DNA from 2 places in the Thermus aquaticus genome. Region 2 is predicted to be linked to the other one. Evidence: riboswitches for the same ligand, from Rfam matches in the RefSeq annotation. Region 2 holds a riboswitch; the other holds the start of a gene.
The links. Region 2 has a riboswitch for cyclic di-GMP ahead of BVI061214_RS11480 (hypothetical protein). Riboswitches for the same ligand answer to the same signal wherever they lie in the genome.

Region 1 (7,981 bases), 620 kb from region 2:
CGACTACGTCCACACCTACGGGGAGCTCCTCGCCCCCGAGGACCGCTTCTGGCACAGCGACCTCCGCCTCAAGCGCACCCGGCTTTCCATGAGCCTCTTCGTGGCCTACTTCGGCTTCAGGGCCCGGGGGGACGAGGGGGAAAGGCTCAGGCACCACAACGTCCTCCTCTCCCACCGTTACGAGGAGCTCCTCCGGGACATCTTCCAAAGGAAGGTCCTCCCCGACGACTTCGCCCACTACCTCCACCTCCCCACCCTCACCGACCCCTCCCTGGCCCCCCCGGGCCACCACGCCGCCTACACCCTGGTGCCCGTGCCCCACAACGGAAGCGGCCTGGACTGGGGAAGGATCGGCCCCGAGTACCTGGAAAAGGCCCTGCGCTACCTGGACGAGGCCGGCTACCTGCCCGGCCTCATGGACCGGCTGGTCTACACCCACTTCGTCACCCCGGACTACTTCCAGTGGACCCTGAATAGCCACCTGGGCAACGCCTTCGGCCCCGAGCCCGTCCTGTGGCAGACGGCCAGCTTCCGGCCCCACAACCGCTCCGAGGACGTGAAGGGCCTCTACCTGGTGGGGCAGAGCTACCAGCCGGGGGCGGGGCTTCCCAGCGTGATGATGTCGGCCAAGATGACCGCCCGGCTCATCGCCCACGACCTGGGCCTGGAACGGGCCCCCAAAGAGCTTCTGGAGGCCAGGGCTTGAGCACGCTGGAGAGGAAGCGGAAGCACCTCGAGGCCTGCCTCCACGGGGAGGTGGCCTTCCAGAAGACCACCACCGGCCTGGAGCGCTTCCGCCTCCGCTACCAGGCCCTCTCGGGCCTCGCCTTAAGCGAGGTGGACCTCACCACGCCCTTTTTGGGTAAGACCCTGAAGGCCCCCTTCCTGATCGGGGCCATGACCGGCGGGGAGGAGAACGGCGAGCGCATCAACCTGGCCCTGGCCGAAGCCGCCGAGGCCCTGGGGGTGGGGATGATGCTGGGCTCGGGCCGAATCGTCCTGGAGCGCCCCGAGGCCCTGAGGAGCTTCCAGGTGCGCAAGGTGGCCCCCAAAGCCCTCCTCGTCGCCAACCTGGGCCTGGCCCAGCTGAGGCGCTACGGGCGGGAGGACCTCATCAGGCTGGTGGAGATGCTGGAGGCCGACGCCCTCGCCCTCCACGTGAACCCCCTCCAGGAGGCGGTGCAGCGGGGGGACACCGACTTTAGGGGGCTTCTCGCGAGGCTTAGGGCCCTCCTCCCCCTCCCCTTTCCCGTCCTGGTCAAGGAGGTGGGGCACGGCCTCTCCCGGGAGGCGGCCTTGGCCCTAAAGGGCCTCCCCTTGGCGGCGGTGGACGTGGCCGGGGCCGGAGGGACCAGCTGGGCCAGGGTGGAGGAGTGGGTGCGCTACGGGGAGGTCCGCCACCCCGAGCTCTGCGAGATGGGCGTTCCCACGGCTCAGGCCATCCTCGAGGTGCGGGAAGTCCTCCCCGAGGTGCCCCTCATCGCCTCCGGAGGGGTCTACACGGGGACGGACGCCGCCAAGGCCCTGGCCCTGGGGGCGGACCTGGTGGCCGTGGCCAGGCCCCTCCTCAGGCCCGCCCTCATGGGCGCTGAGGCCGCCGCGGCCTGGATAGCCGACTACCTGGAGGAGCTCCGCACGGCCCTCTTCGCCGTGGGGGCGAGGAGGCCAGTGGAGGCCAGGGGAAAGGTGGAGGCTTCGCCGGGGCTTTAGCCACGGCGGGGCGCTCAGGAACTCTTCAGGTCCATGAGGGGCTTGGGGTAGGGCATCAGGAGGGCCTGGGCTTCTATGTACTCCTGGCCGAAGCGGAGCGCCCAGGAATGGAGGAGGGCCAGGGGGGCCTCGAGGGGCGCCCGCTCCTCGCGGAAGTCCAGCAAAAGGTCCAGGAAGTGGGCCTTCTCCCGGGCGTTTAGGCCCTTCTTAAAGTAGCCAAAGGCGTGGAGAAGGGCATCGGCCATGGCCCCCAGGCGGTAGGGCTTTTCCGTGGCCCTGAGGAAGCCCTCCTCGTAGGCCCGAAGCACCTCCCGAAAGGCCTTCCCCCGGGCCTCGCCCAGAAGCCGGCCCAGGGCCCGGGTCTCCTTCTGGCTGTAGGCCATGAGGAGGAGCTTGTAGCGGGCGTGGAAGGCCATGAGCTCGCCCAGGTCCCCAAGTCGCCTAAGCCGGGCCAGGCCGAAGATGCGGGTGAAGAATTGGGCCCGGACGCGGGCGCTGGTGAGCCGCCCCTCGTCCTCCTTGGGCAGGAGGGGAAAGGCCGCCATCACCGCCTGGGCGAAGAGGCCGGGCCCGTGGCCCACGGCGCCCCCCTGGTCGGCGTAGGCGTAGACCTTGGCGTCCTTGAGGGCGCAGGTGGGGGAGCGGTTTTTCAGGATGAAGCCCTCCACCTCCCCCAGGCCGGAGAGGAAGGCCCGGCTGAAGGCCCGCATCCTTTCCGTCAGGTCCTCCCCCGTCTTGGGCTGGACCATCCTGGGCCCATCCTCGCCCCGCACCAGGCGCACCGTGGGCCTGGGCACCCCGAGGCCGATCTCCACCTCGGGGCAGACGGGCACGAAGTCCACGTGCGCCTTCAGGGCGGCCACAACCTTGTCGGGGATCAGCTCTCCCGAGTAGCGCACGGCGGCGAAGCCCAGGCAGGCGCTCACCACCAGGCGGGGCCTGGGCCAGGCCTCCAGGGAGGGGTTCGGGGCCTCCATGGCCTTATGCTAAGGGCTGGCCTCGCATTTTCACACGGCTTTCACACGGCCCTGTAATATTGTCCTCTGAGGGGAGGCGATGAACCCTCGAGCCCAAGATGGGCGCCATGGGCCGAGGGGGAGCCAGTGGCGCAACCGGCCCCTAAAGCCCTTTAGGAGGTGCAGAGATGAAAAGGAAGCTGGTTGCCCTCATGGCCCTTCTGGCAAGCCTGAGCCTGGCGCAGACCGCTAGCCCCAAGGTCACCGTGAACATCCCCTCCGTCCTCCAGCTCACGCTGGACGCCACCGACTACCTGTTCGACTTTGGCGATGCCAGCGCATCGGGTACGGTTACCATAGGTGGAACTCCCTACACCAAGGCCTCCTGGGCCGCCTACCTGACCTTCCTGGACACCGCTAGCGGCACCCAGGACTTCGCCCCCACGTCCATCAGGGATGCGGCCGAGAACGACCTCGGGGACTACGGGACGGTGACCGTCCGCACCAACCGAGCTCAGTGGACGGTGAAGATCGACTCCATCAGCGGGACCCTCACCCTGGGCAACGGCCGGGTCAAGGTCTTCGCCGAGAAGGTGAGCGGCAAGGGGGCCTCCTGGACCACCACCCCCACCCCCATCACGGCCGCAAGCCCTCTCACCCTCTTCAACGCCGGTAGCGGCGGCCAGGGGAGGAGCGTCTACAAGCTCTACTACCTCTTCACCATGGACATCACCGACGATATTCCTCTCGCGGGCATCAACCAACAGATCACCGTCAACCTCCTCCTCACCTCGCCCTAGGCCTTAGGAGTTTTCCGTGGCCGCTTCCTGCCCAGGCCGGAAGCGGCCTGTATGCTTAAAAGGGGAAACGAAACCATGAAGCGCCCCCTAGTCGCCCTCACGGGCCTCCTCCTGACCCAGGCCCTGGCCCAGGTGGACCTCGCCCTCTCCCCCGCCCGGCTGGAGCTGGTCCTGCCCCCTGGGGGAGAAGTCACAGAAGTGGTCCGGATGCGGAACGGCCTGGACCGGGAGGAAGCCCTCAGCGTAGCCCTAAGGCCCTTCGCCCTCACGCCCCAAGGGGACGTGGCGGAAAGCCCCGAGCGCAACCTCTGCCCCCACCTCACCGCCACCCCCACGGCCTTCACCGTGCCCCCAAGGGGGACCGCCGAAGTCCGCCTCACCCTGAAGGCCCCGCCCGGAGCCGAGGGCACCCTGGCCTGCCTGGTGGTCTTCACCGCAGGGCCCAGGCCCACGGGCCTGGGAGGCCTCCGGATCACCGCCAGCCCCTCCCTGGGCCTCGCCGTCTACCTCACCCTGAGGGGAACGGAGCGCCCCGCCCTCCGGGCCAAGGTAGGGGGCGAGGGGAAGGCCCTTCCCCTTTTGCTGGAAAACCCCGGGAACGTCCTCCAAAGGGTCACAGGGGAGGCCCGGGTCTTTGACGGGGAGGGGAAGGAGGTGGCCCGCCTCCCCATCGCCGAGCTCCCCGTCTTCCCCGGGGGATACCGGGAGCTCGCCCTGGAGCCGGAAGCGCCCCTTCCCCCAGGGCGGTACCGGGTGGTCCTGATCCTGGAAAGCGCCTACGGGCGCTACGCAGCGGAGGGCGTATGGGCCGTGCCCTGAGCCTTTTCCTCCTCGCCCTCCTCCTTCCCGAGGCCCTGGGCCAGAGCGTGAACTGCGACGCCACGGACCTGCTATACGACTTTTCCGCCCCCGGCTCCCTCACCCAGGCCACCGTGGCGGGACAGCCCTACTACGTGGCCAACCTGGCCTCCTACCTCCTCCTCCTGGACGGCACGGGTCCCATGCGCTTCCTCCCCACGGCGGTGACGGGAGCGCCCGGGGGAGTGTACCGGATGGCCTGCACGGTGCGGACCCCAAACCGGGACCCGATAAGGGGAGGGACGCTTTGCGGGGCGGGGAGGAGGTTCTGCTTGCGGGTGACGGGCGTTTCCGGTTCCCTCCCCGTGGACTGGACCTCGAGGCTCTACGTCATGGTTCAGGTCATCTCCGGAAACGCCACGAGCCTCGCGCCCACGCCCACCCTTCTCTCCGCCGTCCCCTACAACCGGCGCCTCGCCGACATACGGAGGAACACCACCGCCACCTTGCACATCTACTACTGGGTCGAGGTCAGCCCCCACGACCTCTTCCCCCCCCTGCCCGCCACAGGCGCCCTCACCCTCACGTACGAGGTCCAGGGTGACTGATCCCATGCGCCCCATCCTCGCCCTCCTCTTCCTCTCCCTGGCCCTGGCGGCGAGGCCCGGGGAGGTTCTGGTCCTCCCGTTCCTGGGCCTACCCCCTGGGGAGGTGGAGGTAGCCTCGGACCTCCCCCTCCTCCTCACGCCGAGCCCTGGGGAGGGACCCTTTCTCGTGGTGGTGGAGGTTCCCAAGGAGGCCCCACCGGGCTCCTACCGGGTGTGCCTCAGGCCCAGGGGGGGAACGGAGGTCTGCCAGAAGGTGGAGGTGGAGGCCATAAGGGACCTGGAGGCGAGAGTCCCCCGGGAGGTCTACGGAGGGAGTCTCCGGCTCCTCCTCCGGAACCGGGGGAACGTGGCCGAAAGGGTCCACCTGGCCCAAGCCGAGGGGAGCGAGGTGAACCTTAGCCCTGTGAGCCTCACCCTGGCCCCGGGGGAGGAAAGAGAGGTGGCGCTCTCCCTCTCTGGCTTCGGCCTCCTGAAGCTGGCCCTCCTCTTCGGGGAGAAGCGGGCCCTCTACCTCGTTCAGGTCCTCCCCGAAGGGGGAAGCCCCCTCCCCTACGCCCTCCAGGGACGGCTGGAGGGAAGCCTGGGCCAGGGCCCTCCCGCCTTCCGCCTCTCCCTGGAGGGCCCCCTCTCCCGGGAGGTGGGGGTGGGGTTCCTGGGGGGGACGGACGCTCTGCGCCTCGCCCTGCGCACGGGGCCCTGGAGCGGGCGGCTTAGCCTGCTCCCCACCCTGGGGGGGGAGGTGGGCTACCGGGAAGGCCCCCACGCCCTCTCCCTGGCCTACCCCTGGGCCCTGGAATGGACCTACACGCCGGGAGAGACCTACCGCCTGCGCCTCTCCCCCACCTCCCTCGCCCTGGGCTACGCCGACGGCACCTACACCTTTGGGGCTAACTTCCCTTGGACCTTCCGGTCCTTTTCGGAAGCCTCTTTACGCCTGGAACGCCACGGGGACCTTTACCTCTACGCCCGCTACGAAGGGGGGCTCTACGGGGGCCTGGCCTGGGGAGGGTGGCGGGGCGAGGCGGGGTACGGCCCGGCGGGGCCTTCCCTGCGGATGGCCCACACGGGCACCCTCTCCGGTCGCTCTGGGGCCCCTACACCCCAGATGAACCTCACCTACGCCCTTCAGGGAGGGTACGCCGGAGGGCCGGAGCTGGGCTTCGCCCTGGCCTACCCCCTTTCCCCCTTCACCCTGGCCTTCCGGGGGAGCCTCCTGCCCCAGGCCTCCTTTGGCCTCGGCCTGGGGTACCGGGAGGGAGCGCTTTCGGGAAGCCTGGACCTGAGCCCGGGGAGGGCGCTTCTCTTCCTGGAGTGGCGGGATAGCCCTTACGCCCTGAGGCTGGAAGGGCGGTACGACGGGGACTTTCGTCTGGCCCTGGCAGGGAGCTACGCCTTCCGCCTCCCCGTGCCCGAACCCGTTACCCTGGCCCTGGGCGGGTACGAGGAAGCGCCAGTGGAGGGGCGGGTGGAGGTCCTGGGGAAGCCGGTAGCGGGTGCCCGGGTAGGGGGGAGGAGGGGCCAGGCGGTCACCGATGCCGAGGGGCGCTTCCGCCTCTACGTCCGCCGGGAGGGGGAGGCCCTGCGGATAGACCCACCCCCGGGCCTCCTGGCCCTGCCGGGGGAGGTCCGGGTCCGCCCCGGGGAAGGCCCCTACCGGGTGGCCCTCACCCCGGCGGGGGCCGTGCGCCTCCGGTGCGAGGGTTCGGGCCAGGGGGCCTACCTGGTGGGGGAAGTGGGGGTGTTCGTGGCCTGCGGGAACCGGGCGGTGGTGCCCCCGGGAACCTACCGGGTGGAGCCCGTGGCCCCTAGGGGCTACCGGGCGGAGGGGCTTTCCCTGAACCTGCCTCCCCTAACCGAGGAGGAGCTCGCCCTCACCTTCACCCCCGTTCCCGAGGAGAGGCTTTTGGAGGCGAGGCCCCTCAGGGTGGAGTGGCCCGCGGCCCTGGCCCCGGGGGAGGTGGGGCGGGTTCTGGTGCGGGAGGTGGCCGAGGCGGAGCTCCTGGATCTGCCCCTTCTCCGGAGGGAGAGGACCGAGGAAGGGGTCCTCCTGCACTTCCAGGCGCCGTGGGAGGCCCAGGGCTCCCTGGCCCTCAGGGTGGCGGCGGGCGGGAAGGTGGAAAGCCGCCTGGTACCCGTGGACCCGGGAAGGCCCCTCTTCCAGGTGAGGCTTTCGCCCCCCAGGGCCTCCTTAGGCCAAGAGGTGGAGGTGCGGGTGGAGGCCCTCTTCCCCGCCCAGGGGGCCGAGGTCTACCTGGAGGGGGAAAGGCTTCTCGCCCTGGAGGCCGTGGGCGAGGGGCCTCCCTGGGTCTATGTGGGGAAGCTCGCCCTCACCCAGACCCTGGCGGCCAGGGCCTCCCCCCTGGCGGGCCTCCTCGCCCTGCCCCTCGAGGTGCGGGCCTGGCAGGGGGAAAAGGAGGTAAGGACGAGGGTCCGCCTCCTCCTTTCGCCCTAAATGGCTTCTTCCCCACAGAAAGCCTTCCCTGAGCCTCGGATGCGCTTCTTTGGGGCCCCCGCCGCGGCAAGAGCCACGGCGGGGTACTTAAACTGAAGGCGTGGCGGAAATCCGGGTGGGCACGGCCAGCTGGACGGACGAGACCCTGCTTCAGTCCGGGTGGTACCCGCCCGAGGCCAGGCGGGACCCGGAGAAGCGCCTCCGCTACTACGCCCGGTTCTTTGACACCGTGGAGGTGGACAGCACCTTCTACGCCCTGCCCAAGAAGGAGGTGGTGGCCAAGTGGGTGGAGAGGACCCCCGAGGGCTTCCTCTTCCACGTCAAGGCCTACTCCGCCTTCACCGGCCACGGCCTCGAGGCCGGCGCCCTCCCCAAGGACCTCCGCGCCCTCCTCCCCAGGCAGGAGGGGCACCTGGCCCAGCGGGAGGTGCCGGAGGAGGTGGTGGAGGCGGCCTGGGAACGCTTCTTCCTGGCCCTGGAGCCCCTGAAGGCCTCGGGCAAGCTGGGCTACCTCCACTTCGGCCTCCCCCCCTGGACCGAGCCCAAGCCCAGGAGCTTCCAGTACCTGGAGAGGCTTGCGGAGAGGACCCGGGGCTACTGGGTAGCCGTGGAGTTCCGCAACCCCAAGTGGTACGTGGCCTGGGGCTTCGTCAAGCG
Region 2 (7,981 bases):
CCAGGGCCTTCTCCTTAGGCCAGGCCTTGCGGTAGGGGCGGTCGGAGGTCAGGGCATCGTAGACGTCCACCACGGCGAAGATGCGGGCGGAAAGGGGAATGGCCTCCCCTTTCAGGCCCCGGGGGTAGCCGGAGCCGTCCCAGCGCTCGTGGTGGGCGTAGGGGATGTCCAGGGCCTTCCTGAGGAAGGGGATGCCGGAAAGCCACTCGTAGGCGTAGACGGGGTGCCTTTTCATAACCGCCCACTCCTCCTCGGTGAGGGGGCCCGGCTTGAGGAGGATGTGGTCGGGGATGGCCAGCTTGCCCACGTCGTGGAGGATGGCTCCCCGCCGGATGTGCTCCAGGTCCTCCTCGGGTACCCCCAGGGCCCGGGCCAGGCGCAGGGTGAGCGCCGTGACCCGCTCCGTGTGGCCGGCGGTCTCCTGGTCCCGCAGTTCCACCGCCTTGGCCCAGCCCCATAGGGTGAGGTCGTAGGCGGCCTCCAGCTCCCGCTGGGTCTTCTGCAGGGCTTGGAAGGTGAGGGCGTTGTCCAGGGCGATGGTCCCCTGGCCCACCAGGGCCTCCAGGAACTCCTCCTCCTCGGGGGTCAGGTCCCAGGGCTTGCGGGTGAAGGCCGCCAGGACCCCCAGGAGCCTGCCCTTGGCGAAGAGGGGATAGGCCCGCTCGGAGACCAGGCCTTCCCTGAGGGTGAACTCCGGGTGGGTGCCCGGGTTTTGGGCCAGGTTCTGGACGTGGACCACCTGCCCCTCCAGGGCCGCCTGGCCCACGTGGCCCACGCCCAGGGGGATGCGCTTCGGCAGGGCTTCCTTGGGGGAGAGGAACCCCTTGGCCGCCTCCAGGACCAGTCCTCCCTCCTCCTTGCAGTAGAGGAAGAAGGCCACCGCGTCCAGGGGCAGGCGGAGGACCTGGGCCAGAAAGACTTCCAGGGTGGGCCCCAGGTCCAAAGAGGCGGCGATGGCCTGGTCCACGGCCCGGAGGGCCTCCAGCTGGGCCACCCGCTGGGCAAGCTTTGCCCGCAGACTACCCCGGCGCAGGGCGTTGCCCAGGACCTCGCCCAGGATCTGGGTCCGCTCCACCTCCCTAGGGCCGGGAAGCTGGGCCCGGGGCCAGGAAAGGAAAAGGGCGCCCACCGCCTCCCGGCCCGCCAGGAGCGGGAGGGCCAGGACCCCCCAGCCCTCGGGGATAAAGGGGCGGGCCGCTTCCCGGACCCGGGGATCAGTCTTGGGGTCGGGGGAGAGGACGACCTCCCCCGCCAGGGCCTGGGCCACCAGGCTCCGCGCCTCCAGGGGGTTGGAGGGAGGGGGGAGGTGGGCCATCCACCCCCGGTCCGCGGCCACCCGGACCTGGGGAGGGGTGCCTTCGTACATGAGGACGCTTCCCGCCCCGGCCCCCAGGAGGTCCATCACGGTGTCCAGTCCCTTTTCCATCATCTCCCGGAGGTCTTCGCTTTCCCTCAGGGCCAGGCTGAGGCGCGCGAAGGCCTCCAGGGTCCGCTCCCGTTCCTTGGCCTCGGTGATGTCCAGGCCCACGCCCAAGACGGTGGGTTTCCCCCCAAGCTCCACCCGGGCGGCGGAGTAGTCCAGCCACAGGACCTCCCCTCCCTTGGTCAGGATGCGGAAGGCGTAGCGGCTCGGGGGGGTTTGCCCCCTAAGCCGGGCCAGCCCGCGGCTTCGCACCAGCTCCCGGTCCTGGGGGTGGACGAACTCCCAGATGGGCCTGGCCTGGAGTTCTTCCAGGGTGTACCCGGTGAGGCGCAGGGCCTCGGGGTTGGCGTAGACCAGCCTGGCGGACTCGGGCCGGGTGGGGTCTTCCGCCTGCCACATGAGGATGAGGGCCGGGGCGGTCTCCGCCAGGGCGCGAAAGCGGCGCTCCGACTCCACCTCTTCCGTGACCTCGTAGGTGTACCCGGTGAGAAAGCGGGTTTCGGGGTGGTAGACGAGGGTGTCCCGAAGCCAAACCCAGGCCTCCTTTTTCCCGTGCCAGAAGCGGTAGGTGTGGACCTGAACCCGGCCGGGTTCCGCCACCGCTTGGCGTAGGGCGGCCTCGAGGCCCTCCCGGTCCTCGGGATGGACCTGGGAAAAATAGAAGGCGGGGTCGGCGAGGAGGGCTTCCGCCGGGTAGCCCAGGAGGGCCGCGGCTTGCTTGGGGCTGATGTAGTAGAGGGAGGCGTAGGCGGGGTCTTCTCCCTCCGCCACCTGTACCTGGAAGACCATACCGGGGAGGGCGTCAAGGACGCTCTCCAGGCGGTCCTGGTGCCTGACCAGCTCGGTGACGTCCTGGACCTTGAGGACGATGGCCCTAACCGCCTCGTCCTGGAGGAGGTTTCTGCCCCACACCCGCACCGCCCGCACCCCGCCCTCCTTGTCCAGGACGCGCAGGCGGTACTCCAGGGTGGTCCCCGGGTGGCGGAGGAGGTCCTGCAGGGCCGCCTCGGCGAGAAGCCTGTCTTCAGGGTGAACGTAGTCCAAAATAGGCGCCCCCGGCCCCGGGTCCTCCCAGGGCAGGTAGCCCAGCACCTTCCTCACGTTGGGGGAGGCGTAGCGGATCCGCCCCTTTTCGTCCAGGAGGTAGACGAGCTCCCTGCCGCTTTCCAGAAGGGCCTGGAGGCGGCGGGCGGAGGCCCTTTCGGCTCTGGTTTTGGCCTCTTCCGCCCGGGTTTCCCTGAGGGCCAGGAGGTAGACCAGGAGCCCAGAGAGGGCCACGAAGAGGAACCCTTTAACCGTTTGCCAGAGGGTGAGGGTTGCGGCCTTGGGAAAGAGGGCCAGAAGGAGCCGATCGTTTCCCAGGATCCAGAGGAGGGAAAAGAGGGCGTAGGCTAGGGCGACCTTGCCTGCGGCGCTGAGGCGCATTCTCCTACCCCACTATACCCCCAAAGGGGCGGGGCGGCCAAAGAGGAAGCCCTGTCCCAAGGTGAACCCCAGGCGGCGCAGGTAGGCCAGGGTGGCCTCGCCCTCTATGCCCTCGGCCACGGCGGCGAGCCCCAGGGCTTGGGCCAGGGCCAAGACGGCGGCCACCAGCCGGGCGGCGGGGCTTTGGGGGTCCGGAGGGTTCCCCAGGGCCTGCGTGAAGGCCTGGCCCAGCTTGAGGCCGTCCACGGGAAGGGCCGCCAGGCGCTCCAGGCTGGAGTAGCCGCTTCCGAAGTCGTCCAGGAAGACCCTGACTCCCAGCTCCCGCAGGATGCGCACGGTCAGGGTGGCGTCCCGCCCCCTCTCGTCGGGGATGAGGGCGGTTTCCGTGATTTCCAGGACCAGGGCCCTGGGGGGGCATCCGGTCTCCTCCAGGACCTGGGCCACCAGGCCGGGGTAGCCGGGGTGGAGGAGCTCCTGGGGGCTCACGTTCACGTGCACGGGCAGGCCGTGGCGGGCCTGCTCCCGGCAGGCCCGGCGCAGGACCCACGCCCCCAGCTCCGGCATGAGGCGGTGCCGCTCCGCCAGGGGGATGAACTCGCCGGGGGGGGCCTTGGGCCAGCGGATCAGGGCCTCGAGGGCCACAGGGGCCCCCGTGGCCAGGTCCACGATGGGCTGGTAGAGGAGGGTGAGCTCGCCCTCATCCCCGGCCAGGGCCTCCCGCAGGGCCTCCACCAGGGCCATCTCCCGGCGCAGGGCCTCCTGGAGCCCGGGCTCGTAAAAGGCCAGCCGGTCCTTGCCCTCGCCCTTGGCCCGGTAAAGGGCCAGGTCGGCCCGGGCCAGAAGCTCCCCCGGGGTGAGGCCGGGCTCCCCCAGGGCGATGCCCAAGGAGGTGGTGAGGTGAAAGACCCGCCCGCCCAGGGGCAGGGGCAGGCGCACCACCTCTAGAAGCCGCTCCGCCACCTGGACGGCCTCCTCCGGCTTGCGGAGCCCCGCAAGGAGAACGAGGAACTCGTCCCCGCCCTGCCGGGCCACCAGGTCCCGGGGCCTGACGGCGGCCCGCAGGCGGGCGGCCACGGTCCGGATGACCTCGTCCCCCGTGGCGTGGCCCTCCAGGTCGTTGACCAGCTTCAGCCCGTCCAGGTCCAGGTACAAGACGGCCACCCTGGGCTCCTCTTTTAGGGCCTGGGCCAGCTTCTCCAGGAAGAAGAGGCGGTTGGGTAGGCCGGTCAGGGGGTCGTGGAAGGCCAGGTAGGTCAGCCTCCCCTCCAGCTCCATCCTCCGGAGGAGGAGGCCCAGCTGGCTGGCAAAGGCCTGGGCCAGCTCCAGGTCCAGGGGGGTGAAGGCGTCCTCCCTCTCCAGGTTGTCCAGGTACAAGAAGGCCTTGCGCTCGCCGGAGAGGTAGACGGGCACCGCCAGAACGGCCTGGATCTCCCGCACCCTTCCCGCCTCCTCCATCACCCTTCTCCGCTTGGGGTCCAGCCGCCGGTTGAAGCGCTTGAGGTCCTTCTGGGTGAAGACCTGGGCCTCCCTGTGCCCGGTGAGGGAGAGAGGCTCTTCCGGGTGGAGCCGGACCTGGCGCAGGGCCTCCAGGTCGTACCCTTTGGCGGCCACGAAGTGGTAGTACCCGTCCTCCTTGAGGACGGCCACGCTCCCCGCCTGGGCGGCGGGCACCGTGTCCAGGGCGGCCTCGAGGATGAGGCCGAAGACGGACTCGGAAAACCCCTCGGCCATCAGGGTCTCGTAAACCCGGAGGAGGTTTTTGCGGAAGGCACTCCAGCGGGCCTCCCGCTCCTGGGCCAGGAGGCGCTCCCGAAGGTCCAGGCCGAAGGCCAGAACCTCTAGGACCTCCCCTCCCGGGCCGGGCACGGCCACCAGGGTCCACTCGGCGGGGGCCTCCCCAGCGGTGGTGGCCGTCACCGGCCGCCCCGGCTGGGCCAGGGGCGCCTCCAAGGGCAGGGGAAGCCCCTGGGGGAAGGCCTTTTTAAAGGCGAGGTTGGCCCATAGGCGTCCGCCTTCTGGGCTCATGCGGGCCACGTAGAAGGGGGAAAGCTCCAAGAGGCGTTCCGTGAAGCGGTGGACCTCAAAGAGGTCCAGGGTGCGGGCCAGGGCCTCAGCCACCTCCCGGAGAAGGGCTTCCTCCTCGAGGGTGAAGGCCCGCTCCCTTTCGCAGTCGTCCACTCCGAGAAAGCCCCAGAGCCGCCCCTCCACCCGGATGGGGACCACCAGGAGGCTTTGGATCTCCTGGGCCTCCAGAAGGGGCCTTTCCTCCTCGGGGAAGGTCCTTACCGCGCCTCCGATGGCTTCGCCCCGCAGAAAGGCCTCCAGCCAGCGGCCGTAGCCCGCTTCCCGCACGGGCAGGCGTTGCAGGCTGGGGTTCTGGATCTGGGGCGTGACGTGGGGGCCCGCCCACTCGGCCAGCTGGGAGGCGTACCAAAGCCCGTCCCGCTCCTCCAAGCGGAAGAGGTAGGCGCGGTGGGCCTGTAGGGCCTTGGCCAGGGCCCTGAGGGCCTCGGGAAGCCCCTGAAGGCCCTGCCGCAGGAGGGGCAGGACGGGCGAGGACCGTGAGGGAGTTCGGGTCCAGTCCATGGCCGAATCCCCTCTAGTTTACACCTAAGGGGGTGTGGTTTCTAAGAAATCCCCGCCAGGGCCACCTTGAGGCGCACCCGGCTCCCCGGGGGCACCTCCAGGGTGAGGGTCAGCCTGCCCCGGCCCGAGAGGACGTGGGTGCCCGCCTGAAGGGACAGGTTGGCCAGAAGGGCCTGGCCCTCCACCTCCACCCTAAGCTCCCACTGGGTGTTGGCCACGAGCCTGAGGGTGTGGACCCCGGGCCCAAGCTCCAGTGCGGACACCATAGGCCCTTCCACCTCCGCCAGGCGGAGCCCCACCACGGCGGGGATGCGGATGCCCACGCCGACGCTGGCGGCGCTCTGGGCCGGGGCCACGCCCCCTACGAGGATCAAGAGGGCTAGGATCCACGTCCGCATGCCCACCTCCTTGGGGGAGGTGGCGCAAGGGTCGGCGGTATAGCCGTGCTATAGCGTCCGGCCGGTTGCGCCACTGGCTCCCCGTGTCCCTTGGCGCCCATCTTGGGTATCACGGTTCCTCGCCTCCGAACGCCCTAAAAAGCCTTAGGGCCAGGCTAGGCGCCTGGCCGACAGAGGGAAAGCAAGGAAAAGGTTTGGCTTTGCCCGCCCTCGGCCGGTTGCGCCACTGGCTCCACCTGTCCCAGGCGCCCAGATTGCAGGACAGGCTTCGTCGCCTCCGAGGTGCCTTTGGGGACTTCAGCGTCCCTAGCTCAAGGGTACACCTGCGGGCGGGTTTTGGCAAGGGGCGTTTAGGCCAAGACAGAAAGCCCCTGGGCCTTGGCCTGGTACATGCGGGTGTCGGCGGCGGATAGGAGCTCGTCCGTGGTCGTCCCGTCCTCGGGATAGGTGGCGAGGCCGATGTTGACCCCCAGGCAGAGGCCTTCCAGGCAGATGCCCTCAATGGCCCGGGCGTAGCGGAAGGCGGCCCTTACGGCCCCCTCCTTGCCCGTGTGGGGGAAGAGGGCGGCGAACTCGTCCCCGCCCCAGCGGAAGACCCGGTCCCCGTTGCGCCGCTCCTTGGAAAGGACCTGGGCCACGCGGACGAGGGCCAGGTCCCCGGCGGCGTGGCCTAGCCGGTCGTTGATGGCCTTGAACCCCTTCAGGTCCAAGACGGCCAGGGAGAGGGGGTAACCGTAGCGCTCGGCCCGCTTCAGCTCCTCCAAAAAGAGCCGTTCAAAGGCCCGGCGGTTGGGAAGGCCCGTGAGGGGATCGGTGAGGGCGGCCTCCTCCAGAAGCCTCCGGGTCCTGGCCTCGTGGAGGAGGGCGGCCAGGGGGGTGGCGAAGAAGCGGGCGGCCTCGAGGCTGTCCTCGCCAAAGGCCCGGGGGTCGTGGAGGTTGTCCAGGTTCAGGTAGGCCAGCACCTGGCCCTGGTAGGGGATGGGGAGGCAGAGGTTGGCCTGGATCTCCGTGGCCCTGCCCGCGCGGTCCATGACCTCCGGGGGGGCGGTCTTGTGGCTGATCTCGGCGATGGGGCGGGCCTCGGCGCTGAGGATCCGGGGCTCGCCCCTCTGGGCCTCCTCCTCTCCCAGGCCGTACCAGAGGAGCTGGTCCTCCGGCCGGAAGGCTACCCCCTTAAGCCCTTCCAGGTCGTACCCCACCGCCGCCCGGAAGCGGTAGACCCCCTCCTCCAGCACGAGGAGGCTCCCCGCCTCCGCCCCCGGCACCTGCCGGACGGCTTCCTCCAGGACCTCCTGGTAAAGGGCCTCCAGGGGCTTTTGCAAAAGCTCCTGGAAGAGGCGGTTCACCGCCTGGTGCCGCGCCTTCTCGGCCAGGCGTTCCAGGGCCAGGGCCAGGGTGCGGCTACAAAGGAGGAGGCTCTCCACCTCGGCCCTGCGCCAGGGCCGGGCCTCCGGCGCGCCCAGGACCAGGACCCGGCGGCTCCTGGGGCTTCCCGGGGAGGGCAGGGGGAGGGCGGCGAAGGTGCGCCAGCCCAGGGCCTGGAGGGCGGGAACCCCCTGGCTTTCCTCGGCGTAGCGGGCGGTGAAGAGGGGGCTTCCCGTCTCGTACACCCGCCAGGCGAGGCCCACCCCAAAGGCCAGGCCCTCCTCCAGCACCCGGAGGAGGCTTGCTTCCCGCACCCCGTGGTGGGCGAGGGCCTGCATCCGCGCTCCTCGGGCCTCCCAGAGGGCCCCGGCCTGGAGGCCCAAGGCGGGCACCAGGAAGGCCAGGGCCCTCCCCGCCGCCTCTTCTTTGGTCCCGGCGCTTTGGAGCCTTTCGGAAAGCCCAGAAAGGAGGGTCCTCTCCTCCAGGTCCGCCAGGCGGTCCAGGTGGAGGCCCACCGCCTGGGCGAAGCGGGTGAGGCCCTCCACCTCCTCGGGGAGGAAGGGCTTTGGGCGCTCCAGGTTCAGCACCGCCACCACCTCGCCCCTTTCCCAAAGGGGCAGGGCCAGCTCGGCCAGGGTGGGGATGGAGGGGTCCGGGATGTAGCCGGGCTCCCGCCGCACATCGGGGATGTAGAGGGGCTTGCCCTCCCGGAAGGCCCGGCCCACCACGCCGCTATCCGGGATCCAGGCCAGGCTCATGGGCGGGTGGGTGGCGAGAAGGCTAA

Region 1: linked by a shared signal. The riboswitch ahead of BVI061214_RS08410 (hypothetical protein) and the one ahead of BVI061214_RS11480 (hypothetical protein) in region 2 are both predicted to bind cyclic di-GMP.

The regions. Positions count from the first base shown of each region.
Region 1 is NZ_LHCI01000106.1:1,361,076-1,369,056, reverse strand. Features, by position in the region: gene crtI (phytoene desaturase family protein) at 1-706, shown strand, start outside; gene fni (type 2 isopentenyl-diphosphate Delta-isomerase) at 703-1,710, shown strand; gene BVI061214_RS08415 (YbgA family protein) at 1,725-2,687, opposite strand; cyclic di-GMP riboswitch class II at 2,751-2,837, shown strand; gene BVI061214_RS08410 (hypothetical protein) at 2,855-3,466, shown strand; gene BVI061214_RS08405 (COG1470 family protein) at 3,542-4,285, shown strand; gene BVI061214_RS08400 (hypothetical protein) at 4,270-4,872, shown strand; gene BVI061214_RS08395 (COG1470 family protein) at 4,877-7,324, shown strand; gene BVI061214_RS08390 (DUF72 domain-containing protein) at 7,425-7,981, shown strand, end outside.
Region 2 is NZ_LHCI01000106.1:1,980,736-1,988,716, reverse strand. Features, by position in the region: gene BVI061214_RS11490 (HD domain-containing phosphohydrolase) at 1-2,848, opposite strand, end outside; gene BVI061214_RS11485 (bifunctional diguanylate cyclase/phosphodiesterase) at 2,861-5,434, opposite strand; gene BVI061214_RS11480 (hypothetical protein) at 5,476-5,832, opposite strand; cyclic di-GMP riboswitch class II at 5,883-5,968, opposite strand; cyclic di-GMP riboswitch class II at 6,036-6,120, opposite strand; gene BVI061214_RS11475 (diguanylate cyclase) at 6,183-7,981, opposite strand, start outside.